2 regions of the Melaminivora sp. genome follow, and region 2 is predicted to be linked to the other one. Evidence: predicted binding sites of a transcription regulator. Region 2 holds the regulator's gene; the other holds the start of a gene.
What was found. Region 2 encodes HrcA, which represses chaperone genes, less so after heat shock. Its sites were predicted from a motif close to TTAGCACTCNNNNNNNNNGAGTGCTAA; they were not measured.

Region 1 (4,412 bases), on a different contig from region 2:
GACGCAGCGTTCTGCAGCGCGGTGCGGGTCACCTTGGTCGGGTCCAGAATGCCCATCTCCAGCATGTCGCCGTAGGTGTCGTTGGAGGCGTTGTAGCCAAAGTTGCCGGAGCCTTCGAGCACCTTGTTCACCACCACCGAAGGCTCGCCGCCGCCGTTGGCCACGATCTCGCGCAGGGGCGACTCGATGGCTTTGAGCACCAGCTTGATGCCGGCGTCCTGCTCGGCGTTGTCGCCCTTGAGGTCACCGATGGCCTGGCGTGCGCGCAGCAGCGCCACGCCGCCGCCAGCGACGATGCCTTCTTCCACGGCAGCGCGGGTGGCGTGCAGGGCGTCTTCCACGCGCGCCTTCTTTTCCTTCATCTCGACTTCCGTCGCGGCCCCGACCTTGATCACGGCCACGCCGCCAGCCAGCTTGGCCACGCGCTCTTGCAGTTTCTCGCGGTCGTAGTCGCTGGTGGCTTCCTCGATCTGCACGCGGATCTGCTTGACGCGCGCCTGGATGTCGTCAGCGTTGCCGGCACCGTCGATGATGATGGTGTTTTCCTTGCCCACTTCGATGGTCTTGGCCTGGCCCAGGTCGGCCAGCGTCACCTTCTCCAGCGACAGGCCCACTTCCTCGGCGATCACCTTGCCGCCGGTCAGGATGGCGATGTCTTCCAGCATGGCCTTGCGGCGGTCGCCGAAGCCAGGAGCCTTGACTGCCACGACCTTCAGGATGCCGCGGATGGTGTTCACCACCAGGGTCGCCAGGGCTTCGCCCTCGACTTCCTCGGCAATGATCAGCAGGGGACGGCCGGCCTTGGCGACCTGCTCCAGCGTGGGCAGCAGGTCACGGATGTTGCTGATCTTCTTGTCGAACAGCAGCACGAAGGGGTTGTCCAGCATGGCGGCCTGCTTCTCGGGGTTGTTGATGAAGTAGGGCGACAGGTAGCCGCGGTCGAACTGCATGCCTTCCACGACGTCCAGCTCGTTGTCCAGGCTCTTGCCGTCTTCGACGGTGATCACGCCTTCCTTGCCGACCTTGTCCATGGCGTCGGCAATGATCTTGCCCACCGACTCGTCGGAGTTGGCGGAGATCGAGCCCACCTGGGCGATTTCCTTGGAAGTGGTGGTGGCCTTGGACTGCTTCTTCAGCTGCTCGACCAGGGCGACCACGGCCTTGTCGATGCCGCGCTTCAGATCCATCGGGTTCAGGCCGGCGGCCACGTACTTGGAGCCTTCGCGCACGATGGATTGGGCCAGCACCGTGGCGGTGGTGGTGCCGTCACCGGCGATGTCGTTGGTCTTGGAGGCCACTTCCTTCACGAGCTGGGCGCCCATGTTCTGCAGCTTGTCCTTGAGCTCGATTTCCTTGGCCACGGACACGCCGTCCTTGGTCACCGTGGGGGCGCCAAAGGAACGCTCGAGCACCACGTTGCGGCCCTTGGGGCCCAGGGTCACCTTGACCGCATTGGCCAGGATGTTCACGCCTTCAACCATGCGGGCGCGGGCTTCGCCACCGAAAACTACGTCTTTTGCTGCCATTTTTGGCTCCTCAAGAATGTGGGTCAAATCGGCTGCAAACGCTTGTCTGGCAAGCGCTGGCAGCTATGAAAATTCATGGGTCTGCGAGGTGGGAGAATTACTTCTCGACCACTGCGAACAGGTCGTCTTCCTTCATGACCAGCAGTTCGTCGCCATGGACCTTGACGGTCTGGCCGCTGTACTTGCCGAACAGCACGCGGTCGCCGACCTTCACGTTCAGGGCGACCACTTCGCCCTTGTCGTTCTTCTTGCCTGGGCCCACGGCCAGCACTTCACCCTGATCGGGCTTCTCGGCAGCGTTGTCGGGGATCACGATGCCCGAAGCGGTGGTGGTCTCGCTCTCGATACGCTTGACGATCACGCGATCGTGCAGGGGGCGAAGGTTCATGGCTCTCTCCTGTGTGCAAAAAGGTTGCGGACAAACAAGGCGCCCGCGGGTGGGCGGGCGCTGGTGATTGCAGCAGCGAGGTTTGTTAGCACTCAGCTGCTTCGAGTGCTAATGATAGGGGCATTTACGCTGTTTTCAAGAGGGCACGGCGCTGCGGCCAATGCACGAAAGTAGGAAATTACAAGACAAAAACAGCCCTTGGCCTTGTCAGACAAAGGTGTGCAGCTATGCTTTTTATTGCCCGCCGTCCAGAAAGGCGTCGACCAGTGCATGGTGCTGCGACACGTTCAGCGCTGGCGCATGTCCGTAGTCCGGCACTTCGACTACTTGCAGGAGGCTTGCGCCCGGGTGCCGCCTCGTGCCCGAGGGCGTCAAGGGTCTGCTCCGGCCAGGGCGCCATTCAGGCGCAGGAAATGGTCCAGGATGTGAAAGTGGTCGTCATGAAACTGCGCCTCCAGCCCTGCCAGCTGCGCAATTTCCACCCAGCGGGCTTCGCTCGCGTCATCGCCGCCGCGCACTTCGGGTAGGGGGGCGCCGGTGCCCAGGTCGAAATGATGCACGTGGCCGATGACGCGGCCGCGCTGGCTGCGGCCCGGATGGTCGAACACGGACACCCCTTGCAGGGCGGCACGCATGGCGGCTTCGTCCAGCGGCCAGTGCGTCTCCTCGGCCAGCTCGCGCAGGCAGGAGCGCCACAGCGTCTCGTCCGGTTCGATGAAGCCGCCGGGCAGTGCCAGCAACCCGCGCCCTGGCGCATGGGCGCGGCGGACGAGGAGCACCCGGCCGGCGGCCTGCACCAGCGCGTCCACGGTGACGAAGACCGGTGGATAGGGCGCGCAGGCCCAGGCGGCGCGGTAGTCGCGCAGCATGCGCCATTCCTGCTGCAGCGCGGCATGGACGGGTGTAGCCTGCAGGCCCTGCAGCAGCGCCCGCGTACTCGCCGGCAGGCCCGGCAGCAGCGGGGCGAGTGCCTCAGGCTCGCCGCCCAGCCAGGCATCACGCACGGCGGTGGCGTCCATGGCGTTCTGGCGGGGCAGGCTGACCAGGTCCCAGCCCGGAAACCACGTCAGGTAGCTGCTGCTGGCGTCCTTGAAATGCCCAACCAGCGCGACACGGGCGCCCGCCGGTGCATGCAGGGCCACGGCGGCCTGCACGGCCGCGCTCCAGCGGGACTGGTCGTAGTAGTCGCGCACGGGCACCGCCACGAGCCGCTGCGCCTCCTGTGTCGGCAGCGCTCCGCGCAGCATGGCCTCGCGCTCCTGCCAAGTGAAGGGGTTTCTGGGGGTGCGCGCCTGGTGGGCCGAACCCAGGACGACGATGACCTGACGTGCCTGCGCCAGTGCCGCGCACACCAGGGCTAGGTGCCCGGCGTGCACGGGCTGGAAGCGTCCGATCAGGACGGCGATGTCATGCATGGGAGCGCCGGACGCGGGCCGTGTCAGGGCTTGCGCGCCGCGATGGGCATTTGCCAGCCCCGGCTGCCAAAGCTGCGCGGGCGCAGGCGCAGGCTGGGCGCCGCCTGGTGGCGCTTGTATTCGCTGCGCGCCAGCAGGCCGCGCACGCGCTGCACCAGTGCGCGGCCGTCCTCGTCCTGCTGCAGACGGCCCACGAAGTCCTGGGCCGACTCGTACTGCTCGCGGGGCAGCAGAGGGCCCTCGATCAGCAGCTTGAGCACTTCGTCCAGGACCGGGTAGGGCGGCAGGCTGTCATCGTCGCGCTGGCCCGGGGCCAGCTCGGCCGAGGGGGGTTTGTCGATGATGGCGGCGGGCACCAGCTCGCGCCCGGCCTGGGCGTTCAGATGGCGCGCCAGGGCAAATACCTCCGTCTTGTACAGGTCGCCCAGCAGCCCCAGGCCGCCATTGGTATCGCCGTAGAGCGTGCAGTAGCCCACGGCGATCTCGGATTTGTTGCCCGTGGTCAGCAGCAGATGGCCCCAGGTGTTGGAGTACTCCATCAGCACCGTACCGCGGATGCGTGCCTGCAGGTTCTCGGCCGCCAGGCCCGCCAGGGGCTGGCCGAAGCTGCGTTCGAACTGTGCGGCGAACGTGGCCGCCAGCTCGGCGATGGGGTGCGACTGCAATTCGATGCCCAGGTTGCGGCACAGCGCCACCGAATCATCGACCGAGCCACTGCTGGAATAGCGCGAGGGCATGGTGACGGCGGCCACCTTGTCCGGCCCCAGGGCCTGCACGGCCAGCGCCAGGGTGAGGGCGCTGTCCAGCCCGCCGGAGCTGCCCACCAGCACCCGCTCAAAGCCGCAGCGGCGTGCGTAGTCCGCCAAGCCCAGCACGATCTGGCGCCGGTAGAACTCCATGACCGGCAGCCCGTCCTTCGGGACGGGGGCCAGGGGCTCGCCCTGCGCGCCATGCAGCTGGCCTTCGCCAGTGAGCACCAGGTGCGGGGAATCTTCCTCGAAACGCCGGGCTTCGAAGACCACGCCCGCGCCCGGCTCGGCAGCCAGGGAGCCGCCGTCATAGACCAGGTGGTCATGCCCGCCC
Region 2 (4,412 bases):
CCATGCCCAGGCCCTGCATGGCGCGGGTGATGGCCTCGCCCAGCTGCGGCGCGGCCTTGGCGCGCTTTTGCCCCAGGGCGCGCGCGGCCTTGTGGTAGGCGGCGCCGTGGCGCTGCTCGGCCGCCTCCAGGGAGTCGAGGTCGGAGGCGTCGTCGAGCCGGCGCAGGTCCTCGCGCCAAGCGGCGAGCAGCTGCGGCAGCTCCTCGGGCGTGCGCCGGTAGCGGCGCGCCAGCTGCAGCCACAGCGCCACGCGCGCGTCCAGCTCGGCCAGCTGCTCCGGGTCGGGCTCGGTGTGGCGCAGCCAGCCCTGCAGCGAATGCACCACGTCGCCCGCCTGCGCCAGGCACGAGGCCAGCACCTCGGCCATGGTGCGAAACTCCTCGTCCACCTGCTCGTAGCCCTGCAGCAGCTCCTGCGCGCGCGCCAGGCCCGTCATGGCGCTGTCCGTGTCCTCGCCTTCCAGCGCCTGCAGCGCGGCCTGGGCATTGTCGATCAGCGCCTGGGCATTGGCCAGACGGGCATGGCGGGCGTTGAGCTCGTCCCACTCGCCCTCCAGCGGCGCGAGTTTCTGCAGCTCGCCGATCTGCCACTGCAGGCGCTCGCGCTCCTGCGACAGCGTGTCCTGGGCCTGGCGGGCGTGGGCCAGGGCCTTTTGCGCCTCGCGCCAGGACGACCACAGGCCCGCCAGGGGCTCGCCCTGCACGCCGGCGTAGGCGTCCAGCAGGCCGCGCACGGCATCGGGCCGGGTCAGGCTCTGCCAGGCGTGCTGGCCGTGGATGTCCAGCAGGTGCTCGCCCAGGGCGCGCATCTGCGCGGCGGTGGCGGGCGTGCCGTTGATCCAGGCGCGGCTCCTGCCTTGCAGGTCCACCGTGCGGCGCAGCAGCAGCAGGCGGTCCTCGGCGGCAAAGCCGGCCTCGTGCAGCCACGCGGCGAGCGCCTCGGAGCCGGTGGCGTCAAACTCGGCGCTGATGTCGGTGCGCTCGGCACCCTCGCGGATGACGCCGGTGTCGGCGCGCGCGCCCAGCAGCAGCTGCAGCGCGTCGATCAGGATGGACTTGCCCGCCCCGGTCTCGCCGGTGAGCACCGTGAAGCCGCCCGCCAGATCCAGCTCCAGCGTCGGCACGATGACGAAATCCTTCAGCGCGATGCGCCTCAAGGCCATGTTCAGGAACCTCCTTCGTTCCAGCGCAGCTTCTTGCGCAAGGTGGCAAAGTAGCTCCAGCCGCGCGGATGCAGAAAACACACGCGGTGCGCCGAGCGGCGCACCAGGATGCGGTCGCCATGCTGCAGGGAAGCGAGCGACTGCATGTCGAAATTGGCGCTGATGTCGCGGCCAGCCACCACCTCGATGGCCACCTGGGTGGCGTCCGACAGCACGATGGGGCGGTTGGACAGCGTGTGCGGCGCGATCGGCACCAGCACCCAGCCGGGCAGCGCGGGGTGCAGCATGGGCCCGCCCGCGGACAGGGCGTAGGCCGTCGAACCCGTGGGCGAGGCGACGATCAGCCCGTCGGCGCGCTGGTTGGCCACGAACACGCCATCGACTTCGATGCGCAGCTCCACCATGCCCGAGGTCGAGCCGCGGTTGACCACCACGTCGTTGAGCGCCAGCGCCTCGAACACGCATTCGCTGCCCCGCATCACGCAGGCGTGCATGAGGGGGCGCACGTCCTCCTCGTAGTCGCCGTGCAGTATGGGTTCGAGCGCCGCCCGGTAGCTGTCCAGCGGGATGTCGGTGATGAAGCCCAGCCGCCCCTGGTTAATGCCCACCAGCGGCGTGCCGTGGCTGGCCAGGCGCCGCCCCACGCCGAGCATGGTGCCGTCGCCGCCCACCACCAGGCACAGGTCGCACTGGCGGCCTATGCCCTCGATGTCCAGGGTGGGGTAGGCGTGCAGGTCCAGCAGCTGGGCGGTCTCGGCCTCCAGAGCCGGCTCGCAGCCCTGCTCGGCCACGAAGCGGGCGATGCAGTCGATGATCTCGCGCGAGTTCTCCGGCATGGCGCCGCCTGCGGAGCGCTGGTATTTGCCGATGATGGCGACGCGGCGGAAGATGGGCAGCATGGGTCGGAAATTACATCACTAAAATGATTCGATGCTCGATGACCGTGCCAAGTTGTTGCTCAAAGCGCTGGTGGAGCGCTACATCGCGGAAGGTCAGCCGGTGGGCTCCAGGACATTGTCGCGGGCTTCGGGACTGGAATTGTCGCCAGCCACCATCCGCAACGTCATGGCCGACCTGGAAGAGCTGGGCCTGATCGCCAGCCCCCATACCTCTGCCGGCCGCATCCCCACCGCCCGGGGCTACCGCCTGTTCGTGGACACCATGCTCACGGTGCAAAAAGACCAGCTGCCGGCGCTGCAGCTCATGCCCGAGCAGCCGCAGAAGGTGATCGCCAACGCCGCGCACCTGCTGTCGAGCCTGTCGCAGTTCGTCGGCGTGGTGATGGCGCCGCGGCGCGCCTCGGTGTTCCGGCACATCGAGTTCCTGCGGCTGTCCGAGCGGCGCCTCCTGGTGATCATCGTCTCACCCGACGGCGACGTGCAGAACCGCGTCATCTTCACCGAGACCGACCACACCCAGTCGCAGTTGGCCGAGGCGGCCAACTTCCTGAACGCCAACTACGCGGGCCTGACCATGGAGCAGGTGCGCGAGCGGCTCAAGCACGAGGTGGAGAGCCTGCGCGGGGAGATCGCCGAACTCATGCAGGCGGCTGTGAATGCCGGCACGGACGCGCTGTCGGCCTCGCAGGAGGAGGTGGTCATCTCCGGCGAGCGCAACCTGCTGTCGGTGAGCGACTTCGCCAGCGACATGAGCCACCTGCGCCGCGCCTTCGACCTGTTCGAGCAAAAAACCCAGATCCTGCGCCTGCTCGACATCTCCAGCCGCGCCGAGGGCGTGCGCATCTTCATCGGCGGCGAGAGCCAGGTCGTGCCGTTCGAGGAGCTGTCGGTGGTCAGTGCCCCCTACGAGGTGGACGGCAAGGTGGTGGGGACGCTGGGCGTCATCGGCCCGACGCGCATGCCCTACGACCGCATGATCCAGATCGTGGACATCACCTCGAAACTCGTCTCCAACGCCCTGAGCCACCGCAGGTGAGGCAGACCCTACAATAGCCGGCTCCCCTGGCGCCGGGCCCGCGGCCCGTGGTGGGGCAGGGGGCGTTAGCTCAGTTGGTCAGAGCAGGGGACTCATAATCCCTTGGTCGCAGGTTCAAGTCCTGCACGCCCTACCAGTCGAAACAAGCACTTGGGCCAGTTCTTCGGGACTGGCCTTTTTGCTTTCCGGGCACCTGCCACCAACCGGCTTGGTGAGCATTTCGAGGACTGCCAGCGATTGACGAGGCAGCGGCGCAACATCGCCGATGCGCTGGTGATGCCAGGCGTTGCGGATACCGCGTTCGATCCACCGCGTGCGTGCCTCGCAAGGGCTGGCGCGTTGGTGACCCGCCCTCGCCGCCAGGCTGCGGGCCCGGGCTCCGTACGCCCTACCATTCAGACCGATATTCAGGATCTGGAGGCCGGTTTTTCGGGCCCGGCCTTTTTGTTGATGCCCATCTGAGGAGAGACACATGACAGGCAGGCGAATTCTTCCCATGGCGGCAAGCGCCGCGTTGCTGGCGCTGGCCGGCTGCTCGGCCCTGGGGCCGCAGGGTGGCGCTCCAGCGCCGGCGCCGCGCCCCATCGGGGCCAGTACCGCGCCGGTGGGCGGCACCTGCAACGCCCAGGCCGCGCAGCAGGCCGTGGGCAAAAGCAGCACCGCCCAGGTGGTCGAGCAGGCGCGGGTGGCCTCGGGCGCGCGCATGGCGCGCGTGCTGCGGCCGGGGCAGGCGGTGACGCTGGAGCACAACGCCGAGCGCCTGAACCTGCGCGTGGACGCCGGCGGCAAGGTGCTGGCCGCGGACTGCGGCTGAAGGCGGCGCGCGGGGCCGGGCGCGCGCTCTGCGGGCCGGGCCCGGCGCGGCTCAGTCGGGCAGGAACAGCTCCTGCAGGTCGTTCAGGAAGTCCAGGCCGCGCTCGGTGGGCCAGGCGCGCTCCATGTCGCGCGCCAGCAGGCCGCGCGCCTCGGCCTGGGTCAGGCCGCGCTCGATGGCGGTGAGCGCCAGGCCCGTGCGCTCGGTGAATTCGGCTAGGGCAAAGCCCTCGCGCAGGCGCAGCGCGTTGAGCATGAACTCGAACGGCAGGTCGGCGCGGCGCACGTCCTCGTCCTGCGCGATGGCGTTGCCGGCCAGCGCCTGGGCCATGTAGCGCTGTGGCTCGCGAAAGCGCACCTGGCGCACGATGCGGTGGGCAAAGCTGAGCTTGCTGTGCGCGCCCGCGCCGATGCCCAGGTAGTCGCCGAACTGCCAGTAGTTGCGGTTGTGCAGGCACTGGTGGCCGGCGCGCGCGTAGGCCGAGACTTCGTAGCGCTGCAG

Region 1: a site for HrcA is predicted at 2,000-2,026, ahead of RT051_RS03510 (co-chaperone GroES). Genes of this name have one in related genera too.

The regions. Positions count from the first base shown of each region.
Region 1 is NZ_DAMCAM010000009.1:56,604-61,015, forward strand. It holds gene groL (chaperonin GroEL) at 1-1,526, opposite strand, end outside; gene RT051_RS03510 (co-chaperone GroES) at 1,624-1,914, opposite strand; gene RT051_RS03515 (bifunctional nicotinamide-nucleotide adenylyltransferase/Nudix hydroxylase) at 2,286-3,329, opposite strand; gene nadE (NAD(+) synthase) at 3,353-4,412, opposite strand, start outside.
Region 2 is NZ_DAMCAM010000006.1:23,810-28,221, forward strand. It holds gene recN (DNA repair protein RecN) at 1-1,162, opposite strand, end outside; gene RT051_RS02390 (NAD kinase) at 1,165-2,061, opposite strand; gene hrcA (heat-inducible transcriptional repressor HrcA) at 2,093-3,097, shown strand; tRNA gene RT051_RS02400 (tRNA-Ile) at 3,157-3,233, shown strand; gene RT051_RS14665 (hypothetical protein) at 3,248-3,559, shown strand; gene RT051_RS02410 (I78 family peptidase inhibitor) at 3,570-3,911, shown strand; gene hemW (radical SAM family heme chaperone HemW) at 3,963-4,412, opposite strand, start outside.